One region of the Facivitalis istanbulensis genome, then DNA from elsewhere that is predicted to be linked to it. Evidence: riboswitches for the same ligand, from Rfam matches in the RefSeq annotation. Region 1 holds a riboswitch; each other region holds the start of a gene.
What was found. A riboswitch is a leader RNA that binds a small molecule or an ion and turns the genes downstream of it on or off. The one in region 1 is predicted to bind cobalamin.
Positions count from the first base shown of each region.

Region 2: linked by a shared signal. The riboswitch ahead of RN629_RS14215 (TonB-dependent receptor plug domain-containing protein) and the one ahead of RN629_RS13235 (TonB-dependent receptor) in region 1 are both predicted to bind cobalamin.
Region 3: linked by a shared signal. The riboswitch ahead of RN629_RS13735 (DUF1636 domain-containing protein) and the one ahead of RN629_RS13235 (TonB-dependent receptor) in region 1 are both predicted to bind cobalamin.

Region 1 is NZ_JAVSCQ010000023.1:53,049-58,930, reverse strand. It holds gene katG (catalase/peroxidase HPI) at 164-2,422, shown strand; gene RN629_RS13240 (hypothetical protein) at 2,470-2,778, opposite strand; cobalamin riboswitch at 2,864-3,083, shown strand; gene RN629_RS13235 (TonB-dependent receptor) at 3,267-5,492, shown strand; gene RN629_RS13230 (hypothetical protein) at 5,479-5,882, shown strand, end outside.
Region 2 is NZ_JAVSCQ010000027.1:21,849-27,730, reverse strand. It holds gene RN629_RS14220 (TonB-dependent receptor) at 1-1,702, opposite strand, end outside; cobalamin riboswitch at 1,879-2,101, shown strand; gene RN629_RS14215 (TonB-dependent receptor plug domain-containing protein) at 2,284-4,233, shown strand; gene RN629_RS14210 (ABC transporter substrate-binding protein) at 4,233-5,126, shown strand; gene RN629_RS14205 (FecCD family ABC transporter permease) at 5,123-5,882, shown strand, end outside.
Region 3 is NZ_JAVSCQ010000025.1:28,792-34,673, forward strand. It holds gene RN629_RS13725 (glycoside hydrolase family 2 TIM barrel-domain containing protein) at 1-896, shown strand, start outside; gene RN629_RS13730 (S9 family peptidase) at 893-3,160, shown strand; cobalamin riboswitch at 3,348-3,533, shown strand; gene RN629_RS13735 (DUF1636 domain-containing protein) at 3,628-4,035, shown strand; gene cobT (nicotinate-nucleotide--dimethylbenzimidazole phosphoribosyltransferase) at 4,032-5,042, shown strand; gene RN629_RS13745 (histidine phosphatase family protein) at 5,039-5,596, shown strand; gene cobS (adenosylcobinamide-GDP ribazoletransferase) at 5,593-5,882, shown strand, end outside.

The DNA of each region.
Region 1 (5,882 bases):
GCGATAACGGAGCAATCGGCGCCGCCTCCGCCTGTCGGGTGCGGCCGTGCCTCTCCCATCAGCGATCACAGAACCGATCACAGTAACCACTCTAACCGTTTTCACCGGCCAGCCTCGACCCTCTATGCAGACGCCGAGATCAACGGCAGTCCAAAGGGGGTTTATGTCGATTGCACCTGTTTCCCTGTTTGCGATGATGGCGGCGCTCGTGTCGCCATCATCGCAAACGGATCATCCGAAACCTGCTCCGGCGGCCAAGGCTGCCGCGCAGGATTCTCCCGCAGCGGCGATGGGGCGGCCCGGCGGGATGACCAATCGCGACTGGTGGCCCAGCCGCCTTGACCTGACCGCGCTCCGCCAGCATGAGGACACGCGCGCCAATCCTTATGGCGCGGACTATGATTATGTGAAGGAATTCAACAGTCTGGACCTCGCCGCGGTCAAGGCTGACATTCGCCGCGTGCTGCACACGTCGCAGCCCTGGTGGCCGGCCGATTATGGCAATTACGGACCCTTCTTCATCCGCATGGCCTGGCACAGCGCGGGGACCTATCGCGCGGGCGACGGCCGGGGCGGTTCGGACGGTGGCGAGCAGCGGTTCGATCCGCTGAATAGCTGGCCCGACAATGTCAGCCTGGACAAGGCGCGGCGACTCGTGTGGCCGATCAAGCAGAAATATGGCCGCAAGCTGAGCTGGGGCGACCTGATGGTCCTCAGCGGCAATGTCGCGCTGGAGGATATGGGCTTCAAGACGGTCGGCTTCGCCGGCGGTCGTGTCGACGCATGGCAGCCGGATGTCGTCTTCTGGGGCCCTGAGCTCAAGATGATGGGCAGCGAGCGCACCAATCCGGACGGGACGCTCAAGGGGCCGCTGGCCGCTACCACCATGGGCCTCATCTATGTCAACCCGGAAGGACCGGGCGGCAATCACGATCCGATCGGCGCTGCCGCCGATATCCGTCGCGCCTTTGGCAACATGGCGATGGACGACGAGGAGACGCTGGCGCTGATCGCGGGCGGGCATACTTTCGGCAAGGCGCATGGCGCGCATCCCGCGGACAAGTGTCTGGGGGCCGCGCCGACGGTCGGCGCGATCGAGCAGCAGGGCCTGGGCTGGGCCAACAAGTGCGGCAAGGGCAATGCCGAGGACACGATCACCTCGGGCCTGGAAGGCGCCTGGTCGGCGGAGCCGACCAAGTTCACCACCCAGTATATCGACAATCTGCTCAATTATGACTGGGTGAAGGTCAAGAGCCCGGCGGGCGCGACCCAGTGGGTTCCGCCGGGCGGTGCCGCCGCGAATCTGGTGCCCGACGCGCATGTGCCGGGCCTGCGTCACGCGCCGATCATGTTCACCACCGACATCGCGCTGAAGGACGATCCCGGCTTCCACAAGATCCTGGTCAGCTGGCAGAAGAATCCCGAGCTGTTCAGCAAGGCCTTCGCCCGCGCCTGGTTCAAGCTGACCCATCGCGATCTCGGCCCGCGCGCCCGCTATCTGGGCAATGAGGTGCCGAGCGAGACCTATAAGTGGCAGGATCCGCTGCCCGCCGCGAGCTTCGCGCCGATCGGCGAGGAGGATCAGGCCCGGTTGAAGACGATGGTCCTGGGCTCGGGCCTGTCGGGTCCGGCGCTGATCCGTGCCGCCTGGGCGTCGGCCTCGACCTTCCGCAGCACCGATATGCGCGGTGGGGCGAATGGCGCGCGGGTGCGGCTCGATCCGCAGCAGGGCTGGGCGGTCAACGATCCGGCCGAGCTGAAGATGGTGCTCGCCAAGCTGGACGCGGTCCGCCAGGACTTCGCGAAGAGCGGGCGGCAGGTGTCGATGGCCGACCTGATCGTGCTGGGCGGCAATGCGGCGGTCGAGCAGGCGGCGCAGCGCGGCGGCATGGCCGTGCACATCCCGTTCCGGCCCGGTCGCGTCGACGCGGTGCAGGCGCAGACGGATGTCGCGTCCTTCGCGCGTCTGGAGCCGGTCGCCGATGGCTTCCGTAACTATTACGGACCCAAGGCGGAGGTCAGCGGCCCCGTGGCGTTGGTCGACAAGGCCGATTCGCTCGACCTGACCGTGCCCGAGATGACCGTGCTGGTCGGCGGGATGCGCGTGCTCGGCGCGAACAGCGGCGGGTCGAAGAATGGCGTGCTGACCACCCGGCCGGGAACGCTCAGCAACGATTTCTTCGTCAATCTGCTGACGATGGATACGGTGTGGAGCAAGGCGGCGACGCCGGGCCTGTATGAGGGCAAGGATCGCGCGACGGGGGCGGCCCGCTGGACCGCGACGCCGGTCGACCTGATCTTCGGTTCCAATTCCGAACTGCGCGCGGTGGCGGAGGTCTATGCCTCCGACGACGCCAAGCAGAAGTTCGTGACCGATTTCGTCGCCGCCTGGACGAAGGTGATGAACGCGGATCGCTTCTGATCCCGGACGGCCCGGCGGGTCCATCCCGCCGGGCCGTGACGGGGATGTCAGCGTCGCCGTGACGTCGTTCGCGACCGGGTCGCCTCCGTTCGGGGCGGCTCGGTCGATTCCACCAGTTCGACGACCTCGAACGCATAGCCCGCCCAACCGCGCTGGCGCACCGCCTCGGCCATGGCGGCATCCTTGCTACCCGCGTCCTTGCGCGACTTGGCATGGCCCCAGAACACCTCGGTGCGTCCATCGCCCAGGTCGGCGACGATCCGCCAATAATGGGTGAAGGGCGCGGCGGTCGGGCCGATCGTCTTCACATAGCCGTCCGCCATGGTCGCGGTCAGGTAGCGGGTCTTGCGTGCCATGCCCGCTGATAGCGCGAAACCGCGCGGTGCGGCATCGCCTTGACGGCCCCGCGCAAATCTTTCAGTCAGTTCGCGGCCGGAATATTCCGGCCATGATCGCGCCGGTTCTCCCCATAAAGGAGATGAAATGGGAACGCGGTGAGGGGAGGCGACTTCCCGAATCCGGGGCTGTCCCTGCAACTGTAAGCGGTGAGCGGATGAACGGGGGACGGTGAATGCCGTCCCGGCCACTGGCGCAAGCTGGGAAGGCGTTCAGCCCGTGTCGACCCGTGAGCCAGGAGACCTGCCGGCGTCAGGTCGCTCATGCCCGGCCCAGGGGGTGGTCGAGGCTAGGTCTTTTCCGACGAGCGACGCCCAAGGTGGCGGAGGCGCATGGGGGGCCATGGCGAGTGCGGAAAATCGCGTCGATCGTGCGCATGGCACCCGGCTGTCCGGCGACGGACGGAAGGCACTCGGCTTGTTCGCGACAAGACGCTATAGGCATTAAAATGATATATCATAACATTATCAGCGCGGTTCCGTTGAGGCTGTGCGGAGGACTTGCGCTGGCGCTGGGCGCCGGCGTGCCGGGGACGGCAGCGGTGGCGGTCCAGCCGCACGATGATCGCGCGGGCGAGACGCAGCGCGCGGAGAGCGGTCAGGGCGACGGCACGATCCTGGTGATCGGCGCGCGTGAGAAGCAGGCGATGGACCAGCCCAATGCGACCGCCAGCCGCCTGGGGCTGACCCCGCTGGAAACGCCCGCCAGCATCGCGTCGCTCGACGGAGCGATGATCCGCGCGCGTGGCGACCAGTCGATCGTCGAGGCGACGACCCGCGCCCCGGGCCTGTCGAGCGTCGCCAATCCGGGCAATGGCGGCACCGCGCTGGCGGCGCGCGGCTTTTCCGGCCAGGGGTCGGTGCTGCAACTGATCGACGGGGTGCGACTGTTCCCGGCGGCGGGAACGATCACCTTCCCGACCGATCCGTGGATGATCGAGCGGATCGACGTGCTGAGCGGTCCGGCGTCGGTGCTGTACGGCCAGGGCGCGCTGGGCGGCGCGGTCAATGTCGTGATGCGCAAGCCCGACACGGAGCGTATCGAAGGGCAGGCCGAGATCGGCTATGGCGCGCAGGACAGTTTCCGCGCGGCGGCGGGCATCGGCGGTCCGGCGAGCGAAAGCCTGGCCTATCGGTTCGACGCCAGTTACCGGCGGTCGGACGGCTATGTCGACCGGGGCGGTTCGCGCAGCTTCGCCCTGTCGGGCACGCTGCGCTGGACCCCGGACCCCACATTGGTGGTGACGCTGCGAGGCGATCATGGCAACCAGCGGCCGACCGGCTCTTTCGGTACACCCTTGATCGACGGCCGGCTGGACCTGCGGGTGCGCGACCGGAACTATAATGTCGAGGATGCGCGGATGCGCTTCGTCGACGATCGCGCCTCGCTCCAGATCGACTGGACGCCGAGCAGCGCGATCAGCGTGTCCAACCTGGCCTATTACCTGACCAGCGATCGCTTCTGGCGCAATCTGGAAAGCTATTGCTGGGTCGCGCGGACCGGACAGTGCGCGGACGGGTCGGCGGGGACGCCCGGCACGGTCCGGCGGAGCAGCAATTACGGCATTCGCCACGACCAGCAGCAATGGGGCGATCAGGCGAGCGTGACGTGGCGCAGCGGTCTGGCACCGGGGATCACCAATGCGCTGGTCCTGGGCATCGACGCCAATCTGGTGCGCTTCACGCATGAGAATGATTTCGGATCGGATGCGCAGGTCGACGCGGTCGATCCCTTCGCCTTCGCGCCCGGCCGTTTCCTGGATACGCAGGGAATCGCGCCGCGTTATCGCACCCGCACCACCGCGCTGGCCGTGTTTGCCGAGGACCGGGTGGCGCTGGGCCGGCACTGGTCGGTGGTCGGCGGTTTCCGCTATGAGGAGGATGAGGTGCGGCGCTGGGCGATCAGCTATCCCGGCGGCACGCGGACCGATCGGTTCGCCTTTGAAAAGACGTTCCGCAACGCGACCTGGCGTGTCGGCACCGTCTATCAGCCGAGCGCGACCCTGTCCTTCTACGGCCAATATGCCACGGGCGTCGATCCGCTCGCGACGCTGACCACCGTGGCGACGGGCCAGGTCTCGTTCGGCAATGCGCGCGGCCATCAGGTCGAGGCGGGGGCCAAATGGCTGTTCCTGAACGGCCATGGCAGCGCGACGCTGGCCGCGTATCGCATCGTCAAGACCGGCCTGCTGGCGCAGCGCACCCTGTCCAGCCCGATCGAGCAGGTCGGCCAGCGATCGGCGCAGGGGATCGAGGCGGCGGTGGCGCTCGACCTGCCGCAGGGTTTCGGCATCGACGCCAACGGCACGGTGCTGGATGCGCGGTTCGATGATTTCCGATCGGGCGGTACGGACTTTACCGGTCGGACTCCACCCAACGTGCCCGAGACGCTGGGCAATCTCTGGCTGCGCTGGGATGCGACGCCGGCGGTGCAGGCGCGTGCCGGGCTGCGCTATGTCGGCCCGCGCTTCTCGGACAATGGCGATGCCTTTCGCATTCCCGGTTATGCGACGGTGGATGCCAGCCTGTCCTATGCGTTGAGCCCGCGTCTGGCCCTCGACCTGCGCCTCTATAATGTGTTCGACAAGGCCTATGCCGTGACCGCCTATGGCGACCAGCAATGGTTGCTGGGACGGCCGCGTTCGCTCGACGTGGCGTTGCGTGCGGGGTTCTGACCGGCGCCGGGGCCGCGCCGTCCTGCGCTACGTCTTCCTGACTCATCGCTGGGCGGGCATCCTGGCGTGCCTGCTCTTCGCCATGTGGTTCGCCTCCGGGCTGGTGATGCTCTACGTTCCTTATCCCGCGCTGCCCGCGGCCCAGATCTGGGCGGGGGCAGCACCGATCGACTGGGCGCGGGTACGCTATCGACCCGAGGGCACGGCACGGCGGATCACGCTGGCGATGCGCGGGGCCGCGCCGGTGTGGTGGGTCGAGGACCGGGATGGCGCGACCCGTATCCTGTCCGCCGAGACGGGCCTTGCGCCCGCGCCGGTCGATTCGGCGCATGCACGGGGCGTCGCCGCCCGCTTCGGTGGCGCGCCCGTCCGCGCGGTCGAGCGGATCGC
Region 2 (5,882 bases), on a different contig from region 1:
GGCCATAGAGGCCGCCCGCCAGTTCGCCGATCTGGCGGGTGATGCGGAACGCGCCGATCGATCCCCCGATCCTGCCGAAATCGAACTTCATGCCCGCCTCGATCTGCCGGGCGACATAGGGGGCGAGGATTTCGCCCGCATTGCTCGCCAGCGCCGGCGCGACATCGCCACGGCTCAGTCCTTCGACATGATTGCCGTAGAGCGAGATTCCGCGCACCGGACGCACCACCAGCCCGACGAACGGCGTCGTCGCGCTCCGGTCATAGGCGGCGGACAGCGTGCCGACATTGGCGACATAGTTGTTGGCGCGGATATTCTGCCGCCGCGCGCCGATGGTCAGCAGGATGGTTTCATCCCATGCGGACAGGACATCGGCGACGGTCACGCCCTTCAGCGTGCTGTCGGACAGGCGCGGGCGGTCGCCGCGCCGTACCGGTGCCTGATACAGCGCCGGGGCGGGCCGATAGAGATTGCCGCCATAGGCCCCGGCAACGGCCGAGAGATATCGCGTCGTATCCTCGTCATACACATTGGCCTGCACGACGAACTGGTGCGCGATCGGCCCGGTGTCGAACTTGGCCCTCAGCCCCGCTTCGGCCACGCGGGCGTCGATGTCCATCTCGTAAAGCTGCGGCGCGGTCTGTGTCCGCCCGTCGCTGCTGGCGATCACGCGCGCGGAGGCGAAGAAGCGATCGACGGTGCTGCGCCGTCCACCGGCGGCGGCGAACAGGGTGATCGCATCGTTGATCTTGTAGTCGACGCGGGCCAGCACGCCATAATCGTCGATATGCGAATATTCCCAGCGCTGCGTCGGATTACGGCGGCCATCGGGCGCATCGGGAATGGCCACCCCGGCCAACGCGAAATAGGGACGCAAGGGGGCGACGAACCGGTCGGTCTGCGCCACGACGTGGAGCGAGGCCCGCAGCCGGCTGCCGCGATAGTCCAGCGCCAGCGCGCCCACGCTGCTATGTTCGTCCTGATGGTCGAAGGGCGTGTTGCCGTCGCGGACCGACGCGATCGCGCGCACGCCCCAGGCCTCTCCGGCACCGAAACGCTGGGCGACATCGGCCTGTGCGCCGAAACGCAGGGCCGAACCATAATCGACCGTGAACCGGCGCAGCCGACCCTCGGCGCTTTTGGGAACGATGTTCACCGTGCCGCCGATCCCGCCATTGGGCGACATGCCGGTGATCGCCGCCGATGGCCCCTTCAGCACCTCGACCCGTTCGGCATAGTCGGTGAAGATGCGAAAGCTGGGGGCGACGCCGAACGTACCGTCGAACGCGATTTCACCGCTGGTGCCTTCGTTGATCGGGAAGCCGCGAATGTAGAAGGTGTCGAACGGCGCGCCGCTGCCCTGCGTCGCGCGGACCGACGGGTCGAGGGCCAGTGCCTCCGACGCGGTATCCGCCTGCCGGTCGAGCATGAACTGTTCGGTATAGCTGGCGATGCTGAACGGGGATTTGGTGATGTCGGTATTGCCGAGCAGGCCGTTGCGCGCGCCGGAGGCGACCTGTCCGCCAGCATAGGGCGGTGGCGGGGCCGCCGGGTCGCGCTGCCCGACGACGATGATCTCGGGCTCCCGGTGCCGCTGATCCGTATTCACCTCAGCGGCGGTGGCAGCCGCATGTTCGACGGACGACGCGTCCGCCGGGGCCGCTGCGACGAAGGCAGCGACCGCCACGAAGATACTCGACATGATTTCCCCCAGGTTGCGTGGGACATCGCCTATGAATGTTGCGAGTGATAGTCAATAGCCCCTATGGCCATGTTCCCTTGGGGCCCTGGGCGGGGCAATTGCGCCGGTCCCATCGGGTTCATATTGGCCAACCGGTCGAATTCGGATACAGGCGATCCGTCGTTCCGGCCAAATCGGGACGACAGATCGCGCCGGTTCCCCGAAAGGGGATGAAAACGGGAATGCGGTGCGGGCGGTGCGAGGCCGCCCCAATCCGCAGCTGTCCCTGCAACTGTGAGCGGCGAGCACGATGCGCATGCACCGGCCGAAAGCGCCGGGCAGCCACTGGGGCAACCTGGGAAGGCGCGCATCGGGCGACGACCCGCGAGCCAGGAGACCTGCCGGCGTGGGTCGCTCAATGCCTGGGTCCAGGGAATGGCCACGGCACGGAACCTTCCGTTCGAGCGACGAAAGCGGCGCGGCCCGGGGCCGCAGACGGCCGTGGGATGGCGGGCACCGCGTTCGCCCGTCCTCGCGCGCCGGCGTTCGCGTGTGCGGACGGCCCCGCCACGTCTTTGCGACTCGACGCGGGGGGAACAGGCATGACCAGGACATTCATATCGCTGCTGACATTGACGCTATCGGGGACGGTCGCCATGCCCGTGATGGCGCAGAGCAATCCGACGCTGCCCACCCGGGATGCCGCCGGGAACGACATCGTCGTGACCGCGTCGCGCTCGGGAGACGGGACCGAGGTGAAGACCCTGCCCGCCTCGGTCACGCTCATCACGAACGAGGATCTGCGGGAACGACAGACGCGCATCGTGTCCGACGTGCTGCGCGACGTGCCCGGCGTCGCGGTCAGCCGGACCGGCGCGATCGGCGGCCAGACCCAGATCCGCATTCGGGGCAGCGAGGGCAACCATGTCCTGGTCCTGATCGACGGCATCAAGGCGTCGGACCCTTATTATGGCGAATTTGACTTCGGCACGTTGATCGCCGACGAGGCGGCGAAGGTCGAGGTGCTGCGCGGGCAGCAATCCTCGCTCTACGGATCGGACGCGATCGGCGGCGTCATCCAGTATATCACGCTGACCGGCCGCGAGGCGCCGGGCCTTTCGGCACGGGCCGAGGGCGGTTCGTTCGGCACCTTCTCCGGAGGCGCGCGGGCGGCGGGCTTCACCGACACGCTCGATTACGCCCTGTCCGGCTCGCTTTATCGGACCGATGGCACACCGACGGCGCGGGGTGGCACCCGCGATATCGGGTCGACCAGCGTCGGGGCCAGCGGCAAGGTCACATGGACGCCGTCCGCCATTTTCAAGCTCACCGGCGTCGGCCGCTACAGCAACACCGCCGCCGACACGAACAACAGCGAGAATGATCCCGCCAGTCCGCGGTTCGGCTATACCGTCGACAGCCCCGGCGTGCGCTTCGTCAACGAGGCGTTTTACGGTCTGGCCCGCGCCGAGCTGGCGCTGGCGGACGGCCGCTGGACCAACGCCCTGACGGGGCAGTTCGCCGACACGACGCGGCGCGGCTACAAGGCCCGGGGCTTCGACTATGGCGACAAGGGACGCCGCTACAAGGGCACGTTCGAGACCAGCTACCGCTTCGGCACCGATCGCATCGTCAACCGGGTGACCGGCGCGGTCGATTTCGAGCGGGAAGAATTCCAGAACACGACGCCATCCTCCTTCGCCTTCCAGGGCCGCCGCTCGACCGACAATTGGGGCTTTGTCGGCCAGTATGAACTGACCGTCGACAATGCCTTCTCGGCGGGCGCGAGCATCCGCCGCGACGAGAATAACCGCTTCGCCGATGCGACGACCTGGCGCGCCCAGGCCGGATACCGCCTGCCCTTCGGCCTGCGCGTGCGGGGCGCCTATGGAACCGGCGTCAAGAATCCGGGCTATTTCGAACTCTATGGCTATGCCGACGGCCGCTATATCGGCAATCCGAACCTGCGGCCCGAAAAGTCGAAAGGATGGGAGGCCGGCGTCGATCAGGACTTCGCCGGCGGCAAGGCGACGATCGGCGCGACCTATTTCGACAGCCAGCTCGAAGACGAGATCTACACGGCCTATCCCGCCCCGGCCTTTATCGCGACGCCGTCGAACCGCACGACGAAATCGCGACAGCATGGCGTCGAGGCGTTCGTGTCGGCGCGACCGATCCCGCAGATCAAGTTCGACCTTGCCTATACCTATCTCCATGCCCGCGAAAACGGGATGGAGGAGGTCCGTCGCCCCAAGCACGTCGCCAGCCTGAACACCACCGTGTTCAGCGCCGACCAGCGGTTCAGCGGCACCCTGACCATGCGGTACAACGGACGCAACACGGACGTCGCCTATACCGATCCGAGCTATGTGCCGGTCCGCGTGTCGATGCAGGAATTCGTCCTGGTCAACCTCAACGCCGACTACAAGCTGACGAACCGGGTCTCGGTGTTCGGCCGCGTCGAGAACCTGTTCGACGAACGCTATGAGGAAGTGTTCAGCTTCGCGACCCCCGGCCGGGCCGCCTATGGCGGGATGCGGGTCCGCTTCTGATGCGGCTCCGGTCGATCCTGCTCGCGCTGACGTTGCCCGTCCTGGCGGGCGGCTGTAGCGGCGGCGGATCGGCCATCCCCGCGCCCCGGCGGCATCCGCTGGCGGTGATGAGCATGAACCAGTGCACCGACCAGCTCGTCCTGGCGCTACTGCCGCCCGAGCGGATCGCCTCGGTCAGCTGGTTGTCGCGCGATCCGGGCAGCTCGGTCATGGCCGCCGCGGCGAAGCGGGTCCGGGTGAATCGCGGGCTGGCCGAAGAGGTGCTGGCGCAGAAGCCGGACCTGGTGATCGCCGGGACCTTCACGACGCCCGCCCTGCGCGGCATGTTGACGCGCCTGCGCTATCCGATGATCGAGGTCGACCATGCGAACAGCATCGACGACATCCGCCGCATCACCCGACAGGTCGCCGCGGCGGTGGACGAGCGCGCGCGTGGCGAGGCGCTGATCGCCAGGATGGACGCGCAGCTGGCGGCGCTGGCCCGCGCCCCGGGGCCCCCGATCAAGGTCGTCGCCTGGGACCGCACCGGCTTCGCGGCCGGACAGGGCACGCTGTATGACATCATTCTTCAGGCGGCGGGCGCGCGCAATCTGGTGCGCGAACCGACGACGCTCAGCTACCGCAAGCCCGATGTCGAGCTCCTGCTGAAGGCCGATCCCCCCTTGCTGGTCCAGGGATCGGTCGCGGCGGACGGGCTGGGACTGGGGGACGATGTGCTGCGCCACCGCGTGGTCCGGCGCCTCTGGGGCCATCGCATCCTGCCGATCGCGCAGGCCTATTATATCTGCGGCACGCCGATGATCGCCGACGCGGCGATCCGGCTTCGCGGCCAATTGCGCGCCGCCGCCCGCCGGGCGGGGACGACGCCCCCCATCAAGGAGACGACAGGGTGAACCGATGGCTGGTGCCGGGCCTGATCCTGCTGCTGCTTCTCCTGTCCTGTGCCTCGCTGCTGGCCGGCACGATCTGGTTGTCGCCGGGGCGGACGCTGGCCGCATTGCGCGATCCCGGTCCCGATCTGGCGACGCTGGTGATCGTCGAGGTGCGCCTGCCCCGCCTCGTCCTCGCCTTGCTGGTCGGCGGCATTCTCGGCCTGTCCGGCGCGGTGCTGCAAGGGCTGTTGCGCAATCCGCTCGCCGAGCCGGGCCTGCTGGGTGTTTCGTCGGGGGCATCGCTGGGCGCGGTGGTCGCGCTCTATTACGGTTTTGCCGCCAGCTTCACGCTGGCGACGCCCTTGTTCGGGCTGGCCGGGGCGCTGGTCACGATCGGCGTCGCGCTGTTGCTGTCGCGGCGCGGCGGAACCCTGTCGCTGATCCTCGCCGGGGTCGCGGTATCCGCGATCGCGACCGCGGGGATCACGCTGGCGCTGAACCTCGCACCCAACCCGTTCGCGGCCTATGAGATCATGACCTGGCTGATGGGGTCGCTCAGCGATCGCAGCTGGGACCATGTCGTGCTGGCGGGGCCGTTCATCGTCGCGGGGGCCGCGCTGCTCCTGTGCACCGGCCGGGGCCTCGACGCGCTGGCGCTGGGCGAGCGGCAGGCCGAAAGCCTCGGCATCGACCTGACACGGATCCGCCTCCTGGCGATGATCGGAACCGCCCTGGGCGTGGGCGCCGCGACGGCGGTGACCGGGGCGATCGGTTTCG
Region 3 (5,882 bases), on a different contig from region 1:
CGCTGTCCCCGCCGGTCTTCACCGCCGCCCCCGCTGGCTCGGTCACGCCGGACGAGAGCGCCGATGCGATGATGTTGAAGGCGGGGAATGCGGTGCTGGAGATCGACCGTGCGACCGGCCTCGTCCGCCGCTATGCCCATGACGGCAGGACGCTGCTGACCGGCGGCGCACCCGATTTCTATCGCGCGCCGACCGACAATGACGTGGGCGCTGGCGTACCCAAGAGCCATGCGATGTGGCGCTATTTCTCCGAGCATCGCCGCCTCGACGCCATCCGCCGCGACGGCAATGCGATCGTGGTCGATCACGACATGGGCGTCGGCTCGGTCACGATGCAGACCCGCTGGACCATGGCCCCGGACGGCAGCGCGACCGCGACGGTCCGCTTCACCCCGCTGCGCGCGACCTTGCCCGATCCGTTGCGCGTCGGCCTCGCCTTTGCGACGCCGGGGCAGCAATTCACCCGTGTCGACTGGTTCGGGCGCGGGCCGTGGGAAAGCTATGCCGACCGCAAGACCGGCGCGATGATCGCGCGCTGGGACGGGCTGCTCGCCGACCAGTATCATGGCTATGCCCGCCCGCAGGAGTCGGGGAACAAGACCGATGTCCGCTGGCTGCAACTGACCGGCGGCGGCACCGGATTACGCGTGACGGGGGCGCAGCCGCTGTCGGTCAACGCGCTGCCCTTCCCCTATGGCGACCTCGCGCTGAAGCCGCCCGCACAGGCGCATAGTTCGGACATCACCCCGCATGGCGACGGCACGCTGCTGATCGACGCGGCGCAGGCCGGGGTCGGCGGCGATACCGGATGGAACCTCGATGGCCGGGCGCACATGCCCTATCGCATCGCGCTCCGGCCGCTGACCTACCGCTTTACGATCGGAGCCGCGCAATGAAGCGCCTGTTCGCCCTCTCGCTGCTGCTGACCGCCACGCCGATCGCGGCGCAGACCGTGCCCGACCGCATCGCCCGGTCGCTGGCCCTGCGTGACCAATGGCAATGGCTGACCCGCGACATCGCCTCCTCCGCCGAATGGGATGCGGACGGGCGGCATTTCCATTATCGCAAGACGGTGGCGGGCGGCTTCGCCTTTATCGACGTGGACGCCGCCACCCGCGCCAAGGCCCCGGCCTTCGACGCCGCGACGCTCGCCCCCGCCCTCTCCAAAGTGATGGGGCAGCCGGTCGCGCCGCTGCGCCTACCGTTCGACCATTTCGCCTATGCGCCCGACCGTCAGGCAATCAGCTTCACCATCGGCTATGACGACGGCGTCACCTATAGCTGCACCCTCGCCCGGCCGGTCTGCCGCATCGTGCCGCCCGAAAACCCCGCCCGCCCGCGCGGCTTCGGCGTGGTGCGCGACCTGCGCGTGGCGGCCGACAACCACCCCCGCCGCTCGCCCGACGGCAGGCTGGAGGCGCTGGTCCTCGACGACAATCTGGTCGTGCGCAGGGCCGGGGGTGGCAAGGAGCTATGGCGCAGTCAGGACGGCAGCCCCGCCAATTTCTACGACCCCGAAACCATCGCCTGGAGTCCCGATGGCCGGTACATCGCGCTCCAGCGGGTGCGGCCCGGCTATGCCCGGATGGTGACGCGTGTCCTCGCCGCGCCGCCGGGCAAGATCCAGCCCGAGGTCGTCCAGCAACTCTATCCCAAGCCCGGCGACACGGTCGATCAGGAAGCACCCGTCCTGTTCCGCGTGTCCGACGGCCGACGGACCGAGATCGACCCCGACCTGTTCGCCCATGCCTATACCCTGTCCACCCCAGAGTGGCGGGCGGACGGCAAGAGCTTCGCCTTCGATTATCTGAAGCGCGGTTTCGGCGCGGCGCGGATCATCGCGGTCGATGCCGACACCGGCACGGCGCACGCCGTCGTGACCGAAAGCCCGAAGACCTTCGTCTTTCGCGACCGTATCTGGTCGCATGACGTGAAGGGGCTGGGCCGCGAAATCCTCTGGACATCGGAGCGGGACGGCTGGCGGCATCTCTACCTGATCGACGGCGCGACCGGCCGGGTAGTCCGCCAGATCACCAAGGGGCCATGGGTCGTCCGCGACATTGCGAAAGTGGATGACGACAAGCGACAAATCTGGTTCTCGGCCAGCGGCTTCGTCCCCGGCGAAGACCCCTATTACAAACACTGGTTCCGGGTCGATTTCGACGGCCGCAACCTGACCCGGCTGACGAAGGAGAATGCGACGCACGAGGTCCGCTTCTCGCCCGACATGACCCGCTATGTCGACGTCTATTCGCGCACCGACAGCCCGGAGACGATGGAGCTTCACGACGCGCGCGACGGACGCCTTCTCCAGACGCTGGAAAAGGGCAACATCGCCGCGCTGACCGCCGCCGGGTTCCGCCCGCCCGAGCGCTTCACCACCAAGGGCCGCGACGGGAAGACCGACATCTACGGCATCGTCGTTCGCCCGCGCGATTACGATCCCGCGAAGCGCTATCCGGTGATCGAGAACATCTATGCCGGGCCGCACGACAGCTTCGTCCCCAAGGCGTTCTGGCCGTTCGGCGGCTTTTCCGGCGGCGACCGCGTCATGGGGATGCAGCAGCTCGCCGATCTGGGCTTCATCGTCGTGATGATCGACGGCATGGGCACCGCCAACCGCTCGAAAGCCTTTCACGACGTCGCGTGGAAGAACCTGGCCGATAGCGGCTTTCCCGACCGGATCGCCTGGATGAAGGCGCTGGCGGCGAAGGACCCCGCCGCTGATATCAGCCGCGTCGGCATCTATGGCGGCTCGGCGGGCGGGCAGAGCACACTCAATGCGCTGCTCTTCCACCCCGATTTCTACAAGGCCGGGGTCGCCTATGCCGGGTGTTTCGACAACCGGATGGACAAGATCGACTGGAACGAACAATGGCTCGGCTATCCGGTCGACCAGAGCTATCTCGACGCCTCTGGCGTGGTCCATGCGGGGCAGTTGCGGGGCAAGCTGATGCTGGTCGTCGGCGAGCAGGACTCCAACGTCGATCCCGCCAGCACGACGCAGGTGGTCGATGCGCTCATCAAGGCGGACAAGGATTTCGACCTGCTGGTCATTCCCGGCGGCGAGCATACCGCCGGACGCACCACCGGGCCGGTCGCCTATGCGATGCGGCGGCAATATGCCTTCTTCCTGAAGGCGTTGCGCGGGGAGGAGTAGGTTCCATACCCCGAAGCGAACGCACCACCCCGGCGAAGGCCGGGGTCCAGTCTCGGCGTCTTATGAGGCGCGCCACGTGCGACATGGCATCTGGGCCCCGGCCTTCGCCGGGGTGGTGCTGATGGAGATAGGGTCCGACGCCGGGCCGCTATCGGGGAAGATATTGCCACTCCCCGCCCACACGCCTATCGCTCCCCCCGCGACAGGTTCCCCCTTGGGGGAATCAAAAGGGAATGGGGTGCGATGCCCCGGCTGCCCCTGCAACTGTAAGCGGCGAGCCGTTCGCCATCACGCCATTGGGGATGTCCCCGAGAAGGCGGCGGACCGGCCCCGACCCGCGAGCCAGGAGACCTGCCCGTCGCGGTCGTCTTTCGACCGGTCAGGGTGTACCGGACGGACGGGGCTTTCCCCCTCGCGCGACGACAACGCCTTTGTGGAGATGTGCCCCAAGTGACCGAGCCGAACCCATGCTGAAACCCGCCGCCCCCGGCCCCGCCGTGGTCGCCTGCAACACCTGCCGCCTGTCCGACGATGCGCGCGAGAATGACGAAGGACGGCGCGGCGGCGCGCTGCTGGTCGAAGCCTTGCGCCGGGTGCAGGCGTCCGACCCCGCCTATGCCGGTGTCGCGGTGGAGGAGATGCCCTGCCTCTTCGCCTGCCAGTCCTTTTGCGCCGTCCATCTGCGCTGTCCGGGCAAGGTCGGCTATGTGATGGGCAAGTTCGCCCCCGATGACGACGCCGCGCGCGCCATCCTGGACTATGCCCGCGCCTATGCCGACAGCGACTGGGGACAGGTGCCGTACAAGCAATGGCCGCAGGGGGTGAAGGGCCATTTCCTCACCCGCACCCCGCCCGAAGGATTCGTCGTCGAATGAGCGCCTTCCCTACAGTTACCGCGTTCGAGGCAGCGCTCGCCGCGCTGCCCGAACCCGATGCCGCCGCGCGCGACGCCGCGACCACACGACAGGGCCAGTTGACCAAGCCCCCCGGCTCGCTGGGCCGGTTGGAGGAGATCGCGATCTTCCTCGCCGGGTGGCAGGGCCGCGCGCGTCCCCGGATCGAACGCGGCCGCGCGGTGATCTTCGCAGGCAATCACGGCGTCGTCGGTCGCGGGGTCAGCGCCTTTCCGGCGGACGTGACGGTGCAGATGGTCGCCAATTTCGCCGCCGGAGGGGCCGCGATCAATGCGCTGGCCGCCGCCGCCGGGCTGGACCTGAGCATCGTGCCGCTCGACCTCGACCGGCCGACCGCCGACTTCACCACCGCACCCGCGATGAGCGAGGCGGAATGCCTGGCCGCGCTGTCCGCCGGAGCCGAAGCGGTGGGCGATGCCGACCTGCTCGTGCTGGGCGAAATGGGGATCGGCAACACCACCCCCGCCGCCGCGCTCGCCGCCGCCAGTTTCGGCGGGGAGCCTGCCGACTGGGTCGGCCCCGGCACCGGCGTCGACGCCCACGGCCTGTCGCGCAAGGCGGCGGCGGTGGCGGACGGGTTGGCGCTGCATCGCCCGCATTTGACCGGCGCGTTCGAGATTCTCCGCCGTCTGGGCGGGCGGGAGATCGCGGCGATGGCGGGCGCGGTGCTGGCCGCGCGGGGGAAGCGCGTGCCGGTCGTGCTCGACGGCTTTATCGGCACCGCCGCGATCGCGCCGCTCGCCATGGTCCATCCGGCGATCACCGCGCATTGCCTGAGCGGGCATTGCTCGGCCGAGCCGGGGCATGTCCGGCTGCTCGACCGGCTGGGGTTGCGGCCGATCCTGTCGCTCGACATGCGGCTGGGCGAGGGCAGCGGCGCGGCGGTGGCGGTGCAGGTGATCCGCGCCGCGCTGGCCGCACATGACGGCATGGCGACCTTTGCCGAGGCGGGGGTGGCCAAGGGGTGACGCGCTTTCGGCTCCATCTGCTCCGGCATGGCGAGCCGGAACTGACCGGGGTGATGCTGGGGCGGACCGACAGCCCGGCGACGGCGCAAGGGATCGCCGCCTGCGTCGCGCGCGCTGAAGGTTTGGCGGTCGCGCGGCGGATCAGCTCGGACCTATCGCGCGCCCGCGCCTGTGCCGAGGCGATCGGACCGGCGACGGTCGATCCCCGCTGGCGCGAACTGGATTTCGGTGCGTGGGACGGGCTGCCCCCCGACAGCATCGATCCCGCCGCCCGCGCGCGCTTCTGGGACGATCCCGACGCCAACCCGCCGCCGGAGGGCGAACGCTGGTCCGATCTGGTCGCGCGAGTCGGGGCTGCGATCGCCGAGCTGCCGCCCGAACCGACGCTGGTCGTCACCCATGGCGGGGCGATGCGCGCGGCGCTCGCGGCTCTGTGCGGCTTCGATGCGCACACCGTCTGGGGCTTCGCGCTGCCCTATTCCAGCCTGTTGACGCTGGAGATTTGGGAGGGCGCGCCGCGCACCGCGCAGGTGACGGGGCTGGTCACGGCATGAAGCCGCTGATCGTCGCGCTGGGATTCCTGACCCGCCTGCCGATGCCGCGCGTGGCGGCGGACCAAGCCGATTTCGCGCGCGCGATCCGGCTCTATCCGGTCGCGGGGCTGGTGATCGGCGCGATCGTGGCGGGGGCCGGTTGGCTGGGCGCGTGGGTCGATCCGTGGGTCGGGGCGCTGGCGGCGCTGGCGGTATGGGTGTGGGCGACGGGGGCGTTACACCTCGACGGTCTGGCGGACCTGTCGGACGGGCTGGGCGCAGCGCATGGCGACCGGGCGCGGTTGCT